DNA from 4 places in the Zestomonas ipomoeae genome. Region 3 is predicted to be linked to each of the others. Evidence: predicted binding sites of a transcription regulator. Region 3 holds the regulator's gene; each other region holds the start of a gene.
What was found. The regulator FliA, encoded in region 3, starts transcription of late flagellar genes. The targets are predictions, from matches to a motif close to CTAAAGTTTNNNNNNNNNNNGCCGNTAA.

Region 1 (4,196 bases), on a different contig from region 3:
TGCGGTTGTCGTAACCGCCGCCTTCATCGTTCATGGCCTTGGCCAGCGGAGCCTTGGCGATAAAAATCAGCAAGGCACTGATGAACACACACCAGAACGGCAGGGTCATTCGCTTTTCTCCTTGGCCGGCTCGATGGCCGGGGTTTGGGTATAGACCATTACTTCCAGCACATCGGAGTGGAATTCGCGGCGGTACAGCACGATCACCACCCCGGCGGTCAGCAGCATGAAGAACCACGGGTTGATGAACCAGGCGAGGATGGACATGCCGAAATAGTAGGCCCGCAGGCCGAAGTTGAACTGGTTGGCCGCCATCGAGATGACGCGCGCAGTGCGTTCCGCGAACGCCTTGCGCTCCTGCTCGGTGACGTTGCGCTCGCCGACCATCGGCGCCGAGCCCACCAGCACCGCGGCGAAATTGTACTGGCGCATGCACCAGCTGAAGGTGAAGAAGGCGTAGACGAACACCGTCGACAGGGCCAGCAGCTTCAACTCCGAAAGACTGCGGCTGGCTTCCTGTACGAATGGCAGGTCGGCCAATAGCGAAACGGCCCGGTCGGACGCACCGAGCACGGTGAGAATGCCGGCAAGAATGATCAGCGTGCTGGACGCGAAGAACGAGGCGTTGCGTTCCAGGTTGCCGATCACATTGGCATCGGCGATGCGGTTGTCGCGCAGCATCATGCGGCGCATCCAGTCTTCGCGGTACAGGTGTAGGACGCTGGCCAGGCAAGGGGTGTCGCGCCCTTTCCAGTTGGCATAGCGGGTGTAGCCGACCCAACAGGCGATGAACCAGCCCACTGCCAACAGGTGCGCCCACAGCCCGGAATATACGCTGCCCATAACTCCCCCCTAAAAGGCCGCATTATAGCGGGCAAGCCCTTCAACAGACTTTCACCACGCCGAAGCAGTATAAGCCGGTTGCAGGAAACATCTGTGCGCAACGCGACACGCCCCAGCAGACCGGGGCGCGTCCAGAGGTGGGATGTCGCGGAACGGCGCAGCGGCGCCGCGCCAAGCCGCCGCTGGTGCCAATAGGGCTGGCCCTACTCGAAACCGAGAATGCTGTTGTAGCGCCCCTGGGCCTTGAGTTCGGCCAGGCCCTTGTTGAAGGTGTCGAGAATCTTCGCCTGGTTCGGATTGCTCTTGCTGACGATCAGGTGGTACGGCTTGGTCTTGACCGGCTTCGGCGAATAGGCAATCTGGTCCTCCACTCCCGCCTGGCGAGCCAACTGGATGCCTACCAGTTTCTCCTCGGCCACCCCATCGAGTCGACCTGCGGCAAGCTTCATGTAGTTGCTTTCAGGCGCGGTGACCAGATCCAGGGTGTAGCCGCCGTCCGTGGTGATGAAGCCGTAGTCGTAGCCCACCACGCCGCCCAGGCTCTTGCCCTTGAGATCCTCGGGCGCTTGCCAGTCCAGGGGTTTGTTCTTGTTGTAGAACACCACCGTATCCAGGTCGAGCACCGGGTCGCTGAAGGCGAAATCGGCGGTGCGCTCGTCGTTTTGGCTCCAGACGATGGAGCCGTCCAACTCGTTGCCCTTGGCCATCTCGTAGCCGCGTTTCCACGGGTAGTACTCGTACTTGACGGTCCAGCCCTGGGTGGCGAACGCCTCGCTGACCAGTTGCGCCACCGGCCCGCCGCCGGGCAAGTCCTTGCCCAGGTAGGGGGCCCAGTCGCCGTTGGCCAGGGTCACGGTGTCCGCCTGGGCCGCCGCGCCGAGGGAGAAACTGCCTGCCAGAACTGCACATGAAAGGAGAAAGTGTCTCATTCGAATATCGCTCCGATACGGATGGAAAGCACTCTCACAATAGACCACCCCAAGAGAGGGCAAACTGCCGATCGCCTTGCCGGGCCGGGCATATCTGCTAAAACTCAAGGCAACCGGGCGGCATTCAAGATTGCCCTCGACAGGCCGACACCCTCTTCAGAGTCTGCCGTAGTGGCTATGAATTATTCCAACAACAGGCCTAGAAATATGAAAGACGCAAGCCTGAAGCTCAGAATGGGCCTCTATATCGTTGCCCTCATTACGCTCATCCTTACCGCTTTTTCATATTTCAACTATCAGAACATCAAGAACCACAGGACCACGCAGATAAACGAGTCCACGCTTCGCGTCAGCGAACGCCTGAAACTCTCCCTGCCCGGCCCTCTCTGGAACTACGAAAAGAGCTTCGCCGAGGCGGCGATAAAGTCTGAACTCAGCGACCCCAGTATTTCGACCATCATCGTCGTCAACGGTCCCAAGATCATCGCCGGCTTCGCCAAGGACGATAGTGGCGAAGTCGTGCCCGTCACAGCCATGCCGACCGAGACCGAAGGCTTTCTCGAAGAAGAAATCTTCTACGAGGATGGCAGCAGCAAGAACCTGGTGGGCAAGTTGCTCATTCAGTCCAGCGATGCCGGGCTGCAGGAAGAGCTCGACGGCCTGCTGCTGCGCTCCGTCCTGCAAACCGTACTGTTGGATATCGCGATCATCGTGATCCTGATGCTGCTGTTGCATTCGAATATCCTCCGTCCGTTGCACCACATGAATGTCGCCCTCTCCGATCTATCCAAGGGCGAAGGCGACCTCACCCAGCGCCTGGCCATCAAGCGGATGGACGAAGTGGGCAGCCTGGCCGACAACACCAACCAGTTCGTCGAGAAACTGCAAAACATCATTCGCGAAATAAAGGCCCTGTCCGAACGGGTCCTGCGCTCCAGCAATATCTGCCAGGAGCACGCCGAGCAGAACTCGCAGAGCATCAATGCCCAGCAACTGGAACTGGATCAGGTCGCCACCGCGATCACCCAGATGACCAGCGCAGTGGAAGAAGTCGCGCAAAACGCCAACAGCACGTCCCAGGTCACCGACGAGGCCAGCGAGCACGTCAACAAGGCGGTCGAGCTGTCCGGCCACGCCAACCAGGCCATCGCCGGGCTGGTCGCCGAAGTGGAGAAAGTCGCCAACCTGACCCAGTCGCTGGCCGAGGAAAGCAGCGCCATCGACAAAGTCATCGAGGTGATCAACGCCATCGCCGAACAGACCAACCTGCTGGCGCTCAACGCCGCCATCGAGGCTGCCCGGGCGGGCGAACAGGGCCGGGGCTTCGCCGTGGTGGCTGACGAGGTGCGGGTCCTGGCCGGGCGCACGCGCAATTCGACGGAGGAGATTCGCACCATCATTTCCCGGCTGCAGGGCTCGACGCGCAACGTGGTGGAAGCCATGGAGCACAGCCGCAACATGGCCAGCGAGGCGGGACGCGAATCGGAGGTGGTGCAGGAGTCGGTGCAGCGCTTCCATGAAACCATGCAGAAGATCCGCGAGATGAACACCTACATCGCCCAGGCAGCCGAAGAGCAGCACAGCGTGGCCGAAGGCATCAGCCAGAGCCTGGTGCGCATCTCCGGGCTGAATACCGAGAACACCCGGAGCATCGAACTCACCAAGACCGAGAACTCCACCCTGCAAGAACTTTCCGCGCACCTGGACAGCCTTATCCACCGATTCAAGGCATAGCCGGCAGAACGGGCAACCGCGGATCCGGACGGACAAAGAACACGGCGGCGTGACCGCCTTCTACCGTTGAGGAAACTGCAATGAAGAAACTGCTCGCGCTCTCCGCTCTCCTGCTTGCCTCCACCACCCTCAGTGCCCAGACCATCACGGCGGCAGGCGACCCCTGGCCCCCCTTCCTGGACCCCGACCATCCCCAGCAAGGGGTTGCCACGGAGCTCGTCAAAGCCGCTTTCGCCTCCCAGGGGCACGAGCTCAAGCTCACTTTCGTGCCCTGGCAGCGGGCATTGGATGGCGTCAAGGAAGGCGAATACGACGTCCTGATCGGTGCCTGGAAGACACAGGAACGGGAGGGTTTTCTGCAGTACAGCGAGCCCTACCTCTCCAACGACGTGAAGTTCATCAAGAAGAAAGGCAGCGATTTCGAGTATTCCGGCATGGGCAGCCTGACCGGCAAGACCGTCGGCACCGTGCGCGGCTATGGCTATGGCGATGAGTTCGAGAAGGCGACCAACTTCAAGAAGGAGGAAGCCGCCACACTGATGCCCAGCGTGCTCAAGGTGATCGGCGGGCGCATCGACCTTACCCTGGAAGACGAGGTGGTCGCCAAGAGCCTGATCAGCAAGGAAAATCCGGAGGCGCTGGATCAGATCGAATTCGTCGCCACGCCGATGTCCAGCAATGGCCTGCATG
Region 2 (4,196 bases), on a different contig from region 3:
CCAGCGCCGCCTTGCCGTCGTTACGCTGCTGGGCCAGCAGCGCCTGCAGCCAGTAGGCCGGCATCGCCACCGGATCAGCCGACAGTGCCCGCTGCAGCCACTGCTCGGCATCTTCGAGACGCTGCTGGTCAGCCCAGCTACGCGCCATCGCCAGGCAGGCTCGGTGTTGCTGCACACGATTCAGCCCCGGGCAGGCCAGGTAGTCCTGCAATGTCGCGCGGGCCCGCTCGGGCTGGCCGGCATCGCGCGCCTGCATGGCCTGCGCCCATAGGTTCTCGCGTCGATCCGGTGCCGGCTTCGGCTCCTCTACCAGGCCAGTGGTCCACCGGGTATAGCGCTCGGCGACACGCTGGTCGAAGGTGGCTGGCGAGCGCTCTGTCTCGCCGGCGATGGACGGCGCCGGAATGTCCCTGGGCAGTTCCCGACGGCGACCACCGGCCGGCACCGCATAGTTGCAGCCGGCCCAATAGCCGCTGAACCCGGACTGGGTGGCCAGGCCCGCCTCCACTGCGCTGAGCAGCAGAACCCCGTCCGGGCCCAGGCTGCCGAGCAGGCGTGCCAACGCGACCTCGGCCCGACGCTGGGAGAGATACATGAGCACGTTGCGGCAGAGGATCACGTCGGCATCCTGCAACAAAGGCGGCAACCGAGCGTCGGCCAGGTTGTAGGGCACGAAGCGAATACGTCCACGCCATTGGGGCCGTATCCGCCAGTGGCGTCCCTCTGCCTGGAAATACCGTCTACGGAAGGGCTCGTGGCTGCCGCGAAAGGAGTTGCCGCCATACAGGCCTTGCTCGGCCCGGGCGAGGAAGTGCTCATTGATGTCGCTGGCCACCAGTTCCACGCACCACTGCTGGCGGTCCGCGCCAATCAACTCGTCGACCAGGAACAACAGCCCGTAGGCCTCTTCGCCGGTGCAACAGCCGGCGCTCCACAGTCGCAGCCGCAAGTCGCCGGCGCGGCGCCGCCGCGCCAGCAGCGGGACCAGGTGATTGGCCGCCAGCCAGTCGAAGGCGTCTGCGTCGCGGCGAAAGTAGGTCTCGCCGACGCTGAAACCCGGCAACAACTCCTGAACCAAGGGTGCGTTCCAGTCGGCGAACGCCAGGGTCTCTAGCCAGCTGCCCAGGTCATCCACCTGGCGGTCACGGGCCAGCGCCTTCAACCGCCGCAGCAGATCGGCGCTGCGAGCACCGGAAAAGTCCATGCCCAGATGCTGGTGGATCTTGCGGATCAGCACCTCACGCACCCGTGACGAACACAGCGCTTCAGCCTTGCTCATCGGCTTCTCCCTGTCGCTGCAGCGCGGCGTCCAGGCTGCTTTCGTCGGCATCGGACAGCACCTGCTCGACATCCTGGATCAGCAGCATGCCGTCGGCGGTGCGCAACACGCCATGTAATAGCTCGGAGGGTAGGCGCGGGTCGCGGGCGGCGGAAAAGTCTTCCGCCGCGCAGGTGCGCACCGGCTCGACGCTGTCCACCGGCACGACCAGTTCACGCGTGCTGGTTTTCAGCCAGAGATAGGGTTGCCAGAGGGATGCCGCAGGCACCGGCCATCCGAAGCGACGCCCCAGATCGACCACCGGAAGGATCTTGCCCTGTACGTTCACCAGACCGCGCACGGTCGCCGGCGCTCCAGGCAAGGGCGTACTCAGCAAAGCCGGCAGTACTCGAACGGCATGCTCGAGCGCTACTGCGAAGTGCTGCCCGGCCAACCGGAAAGGCAGCACGATGTATCTATCCATAGATGTGTCCCTATTGCCACGCGCTCCACCTCAATTGTTTACCGTAGTTCAGCGGCGTCCGGCGTCCAGTGCCAAACAGGCCAGGGTGAGCGCTAGAAGCGAATAAACTCGGCAGCACCGGTGTCGGCCGAGCGGCCCTGGAGTTTGGACTCTGTCCGTGGGGGGCTGTTCGTGGCCGTGCGTCACGCAATCTGCGCCCATGAGCCGCATGCCAGGCGAAGCGAGCGCATGCTAAGGTGCGCCCTGTCGTCAACCTTACAAGGAACGCAAGAAGATGCGGGTTCACCTACTGGCCGCAGCAGCCTTGACGCTGTTTTGCAGCACCTCCTTCGCCCACGACTACCAGCTTGCCGAACTGCACATAGCCCATCCGTGGTCCCGTGCGTTGCCGCCCAACGCGCCGGCCGGCGCGGCCTATTTCACCGTGAACAACACCGGCCCCCAGGACGACCGCCTGCTCGGCGCGCAGACGCCGCTGGCGGAAAAGGCTGAGTTGCACACCCACGTGCACAAGGGCGAATTGATGCAGATGCAGAAGATCGACTCGCTGAGCATTCCGGCCGGCGGCAAGGTCACCTTCGCCCCCGGCGGCCATCACGTCATGCTGTTCGGTCTGAAAAAGCCGTTGGTGGCCGGCGAGCGCTTCCCGCTGACTCTGGAGTTCGAGAAGTCCGGCACGCTGGAGGTCGAGGTGGCCGTCGAGGAAAACGCGCCGCCGGCCGACGAACATGCCCACCACTGAGTCGGCACGGCACTGCCGGGGTCGTCAACGTCTCATGTGATACCCAGGAGCCGGTACGCCGTACCGGCCCCTCCTTTTACGGCAGCCTCACTCCCGGTCGAGCAGGTGGAACTGCGGCAGCGCCAGGTGCCAGCGAATCGCAGCCAGCCGCATCATCAGCACCACCAGCATCGACAACCCGGTATCCAGCCAGTAAGGCGTGCCCAGCTCGCGCAGGCCGATGAAGACCAGCGACCCGGCAATGCAGGCGGTGGCGTAGATTTCCTTCTTGAAGATCAGCGGGATCTCGTTGCAGATCACGTCGCGCATGACGCCCCCGGCAACGCCGGTCATCACCCCCATGATCACCGCCGTGCTGACCGGCACCTCGTTGCGCAGCGCCACCTCGGTGCCGATCACGGTGAACACCGCCAGGCCGAAGGCATCGGCCAGCAACAGACCGCTTTCGTGGATCGGCCGGGTCATGCGCACCCACGCCACGGTGCCCACCGCCGCTAGCGAGGCCACCAGGATGTAGGTGTCGTCGCGAATCCAGCTGACCGGGTGGTTGTCGAGGATCAGGTCGCGCAGCGTGCCGCCGCCCAGCGCCGTGACCACCGCGATGACCAGCACGCCGAACAGGTCCATCGACTTGCGCCCCGCCATCAGCGCGCCGGTGATGGCGAACACGGCGACGCCGAACAGGTCGCACAGGTAGAACAGCTGTTCGAGTTTCATCAAGTGGCCATCGACGTGCGCATGGTGACGAACTCTTCGGCGGCGGTCGGGTGAATACCCAGGGTCTCGTCGAAGACCTGCTTGGTGGCACCGGCCTTGAGCGCCACGGCCAGGCCCTGGATGATCTCCCCGGCATCCGGGCCGACCATGTGGCAGCCGAGCACGCGGTCGGTATCGGCGTCCACCACCAGCTTCATCAGCGAGCGTTCGAGGTTCTCCGTCAGGCTCAGCTTCATCGGCCGGAAGCGGCTTTCGTAGATCGCCAGCGTGTGGCCGGCCGCTCGCGCGTCCTCCTCGGTCATGCCCACGGTGGCGACGTTCGGCAGGCTGAACATGGCGGTGGGAATCTGCCGGTAGTCCACCGGCCGGTACTGTTCGGGCTTGAACAGCCGACGGGCCACCGCCATGCCTTCGGCCAGCGCCACTGGCGTCAGCTGCACCCGACCGGTGACATCGCCGATGGCCAGGATCGACGGCACACTGCTGCGATACAGTTCGTCCACTTCGATGGAGCCGTCCTTGCCCAGCTTGAGATCGACATTCTCCAGGCCCAGGTTGTCCAGCATCGGCCGCCGCCCGGTGGCATAGAACACGCAGTCGGTTTCCAGCACCCGGCCGTCCTTGAGGGTGGCCCTCAGGGTGCCGTCGGCTTGCTTGTCGATGCGACCGATATCGCTGTTGAATTGCAGGTCCATGCCTTTCTTCAGCAATTCGTCGCGCAGGTGCTCGCGCACGGAGCGGTCGAAGCCGCGCAGGAACAGGTCGCGCCGATACAACAGCGACAACTCGACACCCATGCCGTGGAAGATCGAGGCGAACTCGACGGCAATATAGCCGCCGCCGACCACCAGCATGCGCTTGGGCAGCGCCTTGAGGTAGAACGCTTCGTTGGAACTGATGGCATGCTCGCGGCCGGGAATATCGGGAATCTGCGGCCAGCCGCCGGTGGCGATGAGGATGTGCTCGGCACTGAAGCGCTGGCCATCGACTTCTAC
Region 3 (4,196 bases):
GCCATGCAAGTCAAACGCTTCTTCGCCGCCGATATGCGTCAAGCCATGAAGCTGGTTCGCGATGAACTCGGCGCAGATGCCGCCATCATCGGCACACGCCGGGTTGCCGGCGGCGTCGAGTTGACCGCTGCGCTCGATTACCAGCTGCCGCCGGAGCCGGTTCGCCAGCCGAACCCGGCGCTGGAGGCCGAGCTGCGCAGGACTCAGGCGAAGATCGCCTCGGCCCAGGCCGAACTGGCCGGCAGTGCAGCGACTGCCGGAAAGGACCGCCAACTGCTTGGCGCTTCGGCTCCGGCACCCAAGGCCAAGCCTGCCGTGGCTCCGGCCCCGACACCACGGCCGGTAGCAGCGGCCGCGGCGAAGCCGGCGGCCGATCAGCGCGTGCTCGACGCGATGCGTTTCGAGCTGCACGGCCTGCGCGAGCTGATCGAAGTGCAGCTCGGCTCGATCGCCTGGGGCCAACTGCAGAACCGCCGTCCGCAGCAGGCCAACCTGTGGCGCCGCCTGCAGCGCATGGGGCTTTCCGCCGAACTGTCCCGCGCCCTGCTGGACAAGGTCGCCAACGTCCAGGAGCCGCGCCAGGCCTGGCGCATGCTGCTGGCCCACCTGGCTCATGCGATCAAGACGCTGAAGCAGGAACCGCTGGAGGAGGGCGGGGTGATCGCCCTGGTCGGTCCGGCCGGAATGGGTAAAACCACTACGCTGGCCAAACTGGCGGCCCGTTATGTGCTCAAATACGGCGCCCAGCACATTGCGCTGGTCAGTCTGGACAGCTATCGCATCGGTGCCCAGGAGCAGCTCAAGACCCTGGGGCGCATCCTGAATGTCTCGGTGACCCAGGTGGATCCAGGCCAGTCGTTGACCCAGGCCCTGGCGCCGTTGGCGAAGAAGCGCGTTGTGTTGATCGATACCGCTGGCCTGCCGGCCAGCGATCCGGCCTTGCGCATGCAGTTGGAAACCCTGGCCAGCCGGGGGGTGAAAGCAAAAAATTATCTGGTTTTGGCGGCCACAAGTCAGAGCCAAGTGCTCAAGGCGGCCTACCATAGTTATAAGCGCTGCGGTCTGTCCGGTTGCATTCTGACCAAGCTGGACGAGGCCGCGAGCCTGGGCGAGGTGTTGGGGCTGGCTATTGGCCAGCGTCTGCCGGTAGCCTACCTGACGGACGGGCCGCGCATTCCGGACGATCTGCACCTGCCGCGCAGCCACCAACTGGTGAGCCGGGCCGTCAGCTTGCAGGCACCCGAGGAGCCGAGCGAGGAAGCCATGGCCGACCTGTTCGCCGGCCTGTATCACAACCCGCCGCGCCGCGCCGGGTAGTCAGCGCAGAGGATTTCAACGATGCCTCAGTCGCAGCAAGACAAGGTGTGTAGAGAACATGGGTAGTATGCATCCCGTACAGGTGATAGCGGTGACCGGCGGCAAAGGCGGCGTCGGCAAGACCAACGTGTCGGTCAATCTGTCCATGGCCCTGGCCGATCTCGGTCGGCGGGTCATGCTGCTGGATGCCGACCTGGGGTTGGCCAACGTCGATGTCCTGCTCGGCCTTACGCCGAAGCGCACGCTGGCCGACGTCATTCACGGCGAATGCGAGCTGCGTGACGTGCTCCTGCAAGGCCCCGGCGGCATTCGCATCGTGCCCGCCGCTTCCGGCACCCAGAGCATGGTGCAGCTCTCGCCGCAGCAGCATGCCGGGCTGATCCAGGCCTTCAGCGACATCAGCGACAACCTCGACGTGCTGGTGATCGACACCGCCGCAGGCATCGGCGATGCGGTGGTCAGCTTCGTTCGCGCCGCCCAGGAAGTCATCGTGGTGGTTTGCGACGAGCCGACCTCGATCACCGATGCCTACGCGCTGATCAAGCTGCTCAATCGCGATTACGGCATGAGCCGCTTCCGTGTGCTGGCCAATATGGCCCATAGCCCGCAGGAGGGTCGCAATCTCTTTGCTAAGCTGACCAAGGTCACTGATCGTTTTCTCGATGTGGCCCTCCAATACGTAGGGGCGATTCCCTATGACGAGTCGGTACGCAAAGCCGTGCAGAAGCAGCGAGCGGTGTATGAGGCGTTCCCCCGCTCGAAGTGCGCCCTGGCGTTCAAGGCGATTGCCCAGAAGGTCGACACTTGGCCGCTTCCGGCCAATCCGCGCGGCCACCTGGAGTTCTTCGTCGAGCGCTTGGTGCAGCCAGTAGCAGATTCATCCGTATGACAGCAGCCAGTGGACTTCGTATGTACAACAAGGCACAGGCGAAGGACTCGCAGCATCAACTCATTGAGCGCTATGCCCCGTTGGTCAAGCGCATTGCCTATCACCTGCTGGCGCGTCTGCCGGCCAACGTGCAAGTGGATGATCTGATGCAGGCTGGCATGATCGGCCTGCTCGAAGCTTCGAAGAAATACGATGCTGGCAAGGGGGCCAGCTTCGAAACCTACGCCGGTATCCGCATCCGTGGCGCGATGCTCGACGAGGTGCGCAAGGGCGACTGGGCGCCGCGTTCCGTGCATCGCAACACCCGCATGGTGAGCGACGCCATCAAGGCAATCGAGGCCAGAACCGGTCGAGACGCTAAAGATCAAGAGGTTGCGGCCGAACTCCAATTGAGTCTCGAAGATTACTACGGCATTCTGAGCGACACTTTGGGCAGCCGTTTGTTCAGTTTCGACGATCTCCTCCAGGACGGCGAGCACGGTGGGCTGCGCGAAGACGGCGGCAGTACGCAACCCGAGCCTGCGAGCGAGTTGGAAGACCAGCGCTTCCGCCTGGCGTTGGCCGAAGCCATCGAGAACCTTCCAGAGCGCGAGCGCCTGGTTTTGGCGCTGTACTACGACGAAGAACTGAATCTCAAAGAAATCGGCGAGGTACTGGGCGTCAGCGAATCGAGGGTCAGCCAGTTGCACAGCCAGTGCGCCGCGCGTCTGCGGGCGCGCCTGAGCGAGTGGCGGGCAAGTTGAAGAGCAAGCCGGTTTCGCGATTAAACGGCGTTCTCAGGAACTGAGTGCGTTAGGACTGTACGGAGGTCGACTTGGACAAGAACATGAAAATCCTCATCGTTGACGACTTCTCAACGATGAGACGGATCATCAAGAACCTGCTGCGCGACTTGGGGTTCACCAATACCGCAGAGGCCGACGATGGCACCACCGCGCTGCCCATGCTGCAAAGTGGCAGCTTCGACTTTCTCGTCACCGATTGGAACATGCCCGGCATGACCGGCATCGACCTGCTGCGCGCGGTGCGTGCCGACGAGCGCCTGAAAACGCTTCCGGTGCTGATGGTGACCGCCGAGGCCAAACGCGACCAGATCATCGAAGCGGCCCAGGCCGGGGTGAACGGTTACGTGGTCAAGCCGTTCACGGCCCAGGTACTGAAAGAGAAGATCGAAAAGATATTCGAGCGGGTCAACGGCTGATGCCTGCCGCGAGGGCGCTATGGAACACGAAGACTCCCAACTGGGTGACGTTGAGTCGACCCTGAAAGCCAATGCCCGTGAGCTGGTCAATAGCCTGGAACGAGGCAATTTCAGCGAAGCGGTGCAGTTCATTCACGAGCTCAACAAAGTGCGTGATCGCGGCCTTTATCAAGAGGTCGGCAAGCTGACCCGTGAGCTGCACAACGCCATCGTCAACTTCCAGCTCGACCCTCGGGTGCCACATGCCAAGGAAGTCTCGCAGATCGCCGACGCGACCGAGCGCCTGAACTACGTGGTGCAGATGACCGAGAAAGCGGCCAATCGCACCATGGATTTGGTGGAGGAGTGCGCTCCGCTGGTCAACGATCTTAACGACGAGGCGCAGAGCCTGGGAGCCGACTGGGGCCGTTTCATGCGCCGGGAAATGAGCGCGGACGGTTTTCGTGAGTTGGCCAAGCGCATCGAACTGTTCCTGACCCGCAGCGAGCGCGACAGCGGCAAGCTCTCCAGCCACCTCAACGACATCCTTCTGGCGCAGGATTACCAGGACCTCACCGGCCAGGTGATCAAGCGGGTGACCCAACTGGTGACCGAGGTGGAAAGCAACCTGCTCAAGCTGGTGCTGATGGCCAGCCAGGTGGATCGCTTCGCCGGCATCCAGCACGATCAAGAGTCATTGCAAGCCGATCAGAAAAAACAACAACAAAAAGCGTCCTCCCAAGGTGAAGGTCCGCAGATTAATGCCGATAAGCGTGAAGACGTCGCGTCCAGCCAGGACGACGTCGACGA
Region 4 (4,196 bases), on a different contig from region 3:
CCATGGTTGCAGGCGGCCAGCGATCTCGAGGAAACCGGTCGCAAATCCACGGCCCTTGAGGCTTATCGGACAGCGACCGAGCACTGGCCCGAGGCGTCGATTGCCTGGTTCGCGCTGGCCAATGGTTTGTACGGTGACGGTGACCGCATCGGGGCCGAGGGTGCGCTGCGGCGGAGCCTGTTGCGCTCGCCGGATTTTGCCGCCGGCTGGTTCAATCTTTCCGAGGTGCTCGCCGAGCGCGGTTGCCAGGAGGGGGCGAGGACGGCGCGCCTGTGCGCCCAGCGGCTCGCGCCTGGCGAGGCTCGCTTCCAGGCAGCGCCGGCCCAGTCAGTCGAACGGCCCGGGCAATGTGCACCGCCGCCCAGCTGCCCTTGAATCCACCGACCCTGCCGACCGCGCCCGCCCTTGAGCGGGCGTTATTGCCTCCTGAGTCTCTCAAGCGAACATCCATTCGCTAGATGTCTTATAGCTATCACGGCTATCCTTCTGCTAAACAGCGCCGGTCATTCTGTTTGTGACTTTATAGTCATGGTCATTCAGTTTGGCCTGCCGCCGCCGATATCCAGGCGAGCACAGCAGGGCTGCGGGGTCTTGCTGCATGGCTGGAATGCGCCAATAAGAAGAACAGGAGCCATAGCATGAGCAGTCTTCGCAATCTGCCGATCAACCGTCGCCTTTGGCTGATTCTCGCCGTGGCTGTGCTGATGCTGTTCGTGCTGGGGGTGTTGATGCTGCGGCAGATCAGCAGCGACCTGTATCAGCACAAGGCGGAGAAAACCCAGCACGTGGTGCAGAGCGCGGTGGGCATTCTCAAGCATTACCACGGCCTGGAACAGGCTGGCAGCCTCAGTCGCGAGGACGCGCAGATGCAGGCGAAGGAGCTGATCCGGGGGCTGCGCTATGGCCGCGACGACTATTTCTGGATCAACGATCTTGGGCCGCGCATGGTCATGCATCCGACCAACCCCAAGCTGGAAGGGCAGGACCTCTCAGGGATCAAGGACCCGGATGGCAAGGCGCTGTTCAATGACATGGTGCGGGTGGCCAGGAGCCAGGGCGCGGGCATGGTCGAGTACCGCTGGCCCAAGCCCGGCAGCAGCGACCCGGTGCCGAAGACGTCCTATATCGAACTGTTCCAGCCCTGGGGCTGGATTCTCGGCTCCGGCGTCTATGTCGACGACGTGCAGCAGCAGTTCCGCGAGCAGGCCTGGCGCGCCTCCGGCATCGGCCTGGTGATCGTGGTGCTGATGGGGATGCTCTTGGGACTGATCGTGCGCAGTATCACCCGGCCGCTGCAGGAGGTGGTCGGAGCCATGGCCGATATCGCCAGCGGCGAGGGCGATTTGACCCGGAGCCTCGACCCCCAGGGGCACGACGAACTGAGCGCGTTGGCCAGCCACTTCAACGCCTTCACCCAGAAGCTGCGGCAGGTCATCGGCCAGACGCTGCAGGCCGCCGGTACCTTGGACGAGGCGGCTCGATCCCTGGGCGGGGTAGCCGGCAATACCCTGCAGCACAGCCAGCAGCAGGCGCAGCAGATGGAGCAGGTGGCGACGGCGATCAACGAGGTCACCTATGGCGTGCAGGACGTGGCGAAGAATGCGGAGCAGGCCGCCAGCGAGGTGCAGACGGCCGAAGCGCAAGCCCAGCAGGGCCAGCAGAACATCGACACCAGCCTGCGGCAGATCGACCAGCTCTCCGCGACCATCGACCAGTCCGTGCAGGTGATCCAGACGCTGGCCGAGGAGAGCACCCAGATCGGCAGCGTGCTGGAAGTGATTCGCTCGATTGCCGAGCAGACCAACCTGCTGGCCTTGAACGCGGCCATCGAGGCGGCGCGTGCCGGCGAGCAGGGCCGGGGATTCGCGGTGGTGGCGGATGAGGTACGCCTGCTGGCCCAGCGGACCCAGCAGTCCACGGCGGAAATCCACGCGATGATCGAGCGCTTGCAGAGCAATTCGGAGGCGGCGGTGAAGGTGATCAACGACAGCAGCAAAGCCTCCCAGGCGACCGTCGAGCAGGCCAGCCAGGCCAGCGAAAGCCTGGCGCAGATCACCCAGTCGCTGCGCAACCTGACGGCGCTCAACGCCTCGATCGCCAGTGCCACGCTGCAGCAGGCCAAGGTGGTGGAAGACATCAACCAGACCGTGACCACCGCTGCCGGCCTGGCTCATGACAATACCCTGGCGGCCGAGCAATCCAGCTCCGCCAGCCAGAATCTCAATCAACTGGCCGAGCGGATGAGCCAGCTCCTGGGGCAATTCCGCGTGTAACCACTGCCGCTCGTGTTCCGTTGCCGCAGCGAGCCTCTTGTCGATCGAGTCGCGGCCGATAACACCGATGGACAGTTGCCGGTCGTATCAGAGGATTGTTGCCTATGCGTTGGTTCGCCGATCTGCGGATTGCCTACAAGACGGCCATTGTCCCGGTGGTGCTCTGCACCTTGCTGATCGTGCTGGGGGTCGTGTCGTCGCTGTCCCTGAGCAGCATTGCCAGCCGCGTGCATGTGGTTACCCGGGAACTGGGGCCGAACATGGGCCACATTGCCCAGGTGGCCGACGGCATGGCCCGTTTGCAGCTCTCCGTGCGGCAATATGCCCGCAGTGGCGAGGCGGCTGCCGAGCAGCAGTTCTCCCAGCTCGACAGGCGCGTGAGCGAGGCGTTGCAGCGCACCGGTGAGCAATTGCACGATGCCGAGCGGCAACGCTTGCTGGCAGCCATCGAGAAGCTACATCAGCAATACAGCCGTCTGTTCCGCGAGCAACTGGTGCCCCTCAGCCAGCAGCGCCAGCAACTGGTCGGCAGCGAACTGGGCCAGCACGGCCCGGCGATCGAGAAAATCCTTTCTTCGATTCTCGGCAACGCGCAGCAGGACTTCGATCTCGATGCCGTCTTCTATTCCAGCGCCGGCATGCGCAATCTGCTACTGGGCAGCCAGTATCTCTACCAGTACCTGCAGGAGAACCAGCCCGAGCAGGCCAAGGCGTTTGCCCGAGAACTGGACAATGCCCAGAGCACCATCAGCGTCCTGCGTGACCGCACCAGCAGCGACAGCACTCGGGAAAAGCTCAACAGCGCGTTGGCCAGCCTCGAGCAGTACAAGGCTGCGGCGGCCAAGGCGGTGCAACTGGTCGAGGCGCGCAACGCCGCGCTGCTGGAGATGGATCGCATCGACCCGCAGATCGCCGACCTGGCCAGCCAGTTGCAGGGCAGCATCATGGATTCCATGGCCGAGGCGTCGAGCACGGCCGACGACACCGTGGCCAAGGTCAACCAGCTGTTCTGGGGGCTGGTGCTGGCGGCCCTGCTGTTCGGCGGGCTGGTGGCCTACGGCGTCGGCGCCGCCCTGGTGCGGGCGCTGGGGCAGATCAACCAGATGCTGCAAGACATGGCCGAAGGCGAGGGGGACCTGACCAAGCGCCTGCCGGTGCAGGGGCAGGACGACCTTGGACGTCTCGCGCAGAGCTTCAATACCTTTGTCGAAAAGATCCGCCGGACCGTCGCCGAGGTGGCGCAGGCGTCGCGTACCCTGGAGCAGGCGGCTGGCGACCTGCAGGGCTCCGCCGAAACCGCGCACCGCGATGTCGAGCAGCAGCGCGACGAGAGCAGCCAGATCGCCTCGGCGATGACGGAGATGTCCGCCAGCGCCCACGAGACAGCCCATAGCGCGCAACTGGGCCAGCAGCTGTCCCAGGACGCCCGGCAGGCTGCCAGCGATGGCCTGGCGCGGGTGCAATCCAACCGCTCTGCCATGAACAGCCTGGCGGAGAAGGTGGATAAGCTGGCCGAGGTGATCGAATCCCTGCGTAGCGACAGTGGCCGCATCGGTTCGGTGATGGAGGTGATCCGTTCGATTGCTGAGCAGACCAACCTGCTGGCGCTCAACGCTGCCATCGAGGCCGCGCGGGCAGGGGACCAGGGACGCGGCTTCGCCGTGGTCGCCGATGAAGTGCGTTCCCTGGCCCAGCGTACCCAGCAGTCGACCGAGGAAATCCAGGAAATCGTCCAGACCCTGCAGCGGCGCAGCCAGGCGTCGATGGAAATGATGAGCGAGAGCCAGCAGGCCCTGAGCCATGCCAGTGGTAGCGCCGAGCAGACCAGCGAGGCGCTGCAGTCGATCACCGCCGCCGTGGATGCCATCGACCAGAACATTCAGCAGATGGCCTCTGCCGCCGGCGAGCAGGCCAAGGTCGCCG

Region 1: the regulator FliA is predicted to act here: its motif matches at 1,896-1,923, upstream of ACWKV7_RS23745 (methyl-accepting chemotaxis protein).
Region 2: the regulator FliA is predicted to act here: its motif matches at 1,863-1,890, upstream of ACWKV7_RS11530 (chemotaxis protein CheW).
Region 4: the regulator FliA is predicted to act here: its motif matches at 2,308-2,335, upstream of ACWKV7_RS23750 (methyl-accepting chemotaxis protein).

The regions. Positions count from the first base shown of each region.
Region 1 covers NZ_JBSKHQ010000013.1:26,953-31,148, forward strand. Annotated here, with positions in the region: gene ACWKV7_RS14840 (MAPEG family protein) at 1-109, opposite strand, end outside; gene ACWKV7_RS14845 (DUF599 domain-containing protein) at 106-843, opposite strand; gene ACWKV7_RS14850 (substrate-binding periplasmic protein) at 1,047-1,772, opposite strand; gene ACWKV7_RS23745 (methyl-accepting chemotaxis protein) at 1,980-3,506, shown strand; gene ACWKV7_RS14865 (substrate-binding periplasmic protein) at 3,587-4,196, shown strand, end outside.
Region 2 covers NZ_JBSKHQ010000008.1:156,988-161,183, reverse strand. Annotated here, with positions in the region: gene ACWKV7_RS11535 (CheR family methyltransferase) at 1-1,279, opposite strand, end outside; gene ACWKV7_RS11530 (chemotaxis protein CheW) at 1,266-1,742, opposite strand; gene ACWKV7_RS11525 (copper chaperone PCu(A)C) at 2,017-2,484, shown strand; gene ACWKV7_RS11520 (trimeric intracellular cation channel family protein) at 2,572-3,201, opposite strand; gene gorA (glutathione-disulfide reductase) at 3,201-4,196, opposite strand, start outside.
Region 3 covers NZ_JBSKHQ010000001.1:358,021-362,216, reverse strand. Annotated here, with positions in the region: gene flhF (flagellar biosynthesis GTPase FlhF) at 4-1,317, shown strand; gene fleN (flagellar synthesis regulator FleN) at 1,376-2,206, shown strand; gene fliA (RNA polymerase sigma factor FliA) at 2,203-2,949, shown strand; gene ACWKV7_RS01535 (chemotaxis response regulator CheY) at 3,033-3,407, shown strand; gene ACWKV7_RS01530 (protein phosphatase CheZ) at 3,427-4,196, shown strand, end outside.
Region 4 covers NZ_JBSKHQ010000013.1:33,091-37,286, reverse strand. Annotated here, with positions in the region: gene ACWKV7_RS14895 (PA2778 family cysteine peptidase) at 1-375, shown strand, start outside; gene ACWKV7_RS23755 (methyl-accepting chemotaxis protein) at 639-2,273, shown strand; gene ACWKV7_RS23750 (methyl-accepting chemotaxis protein) at 2,378-4,196, shown strand, end outside.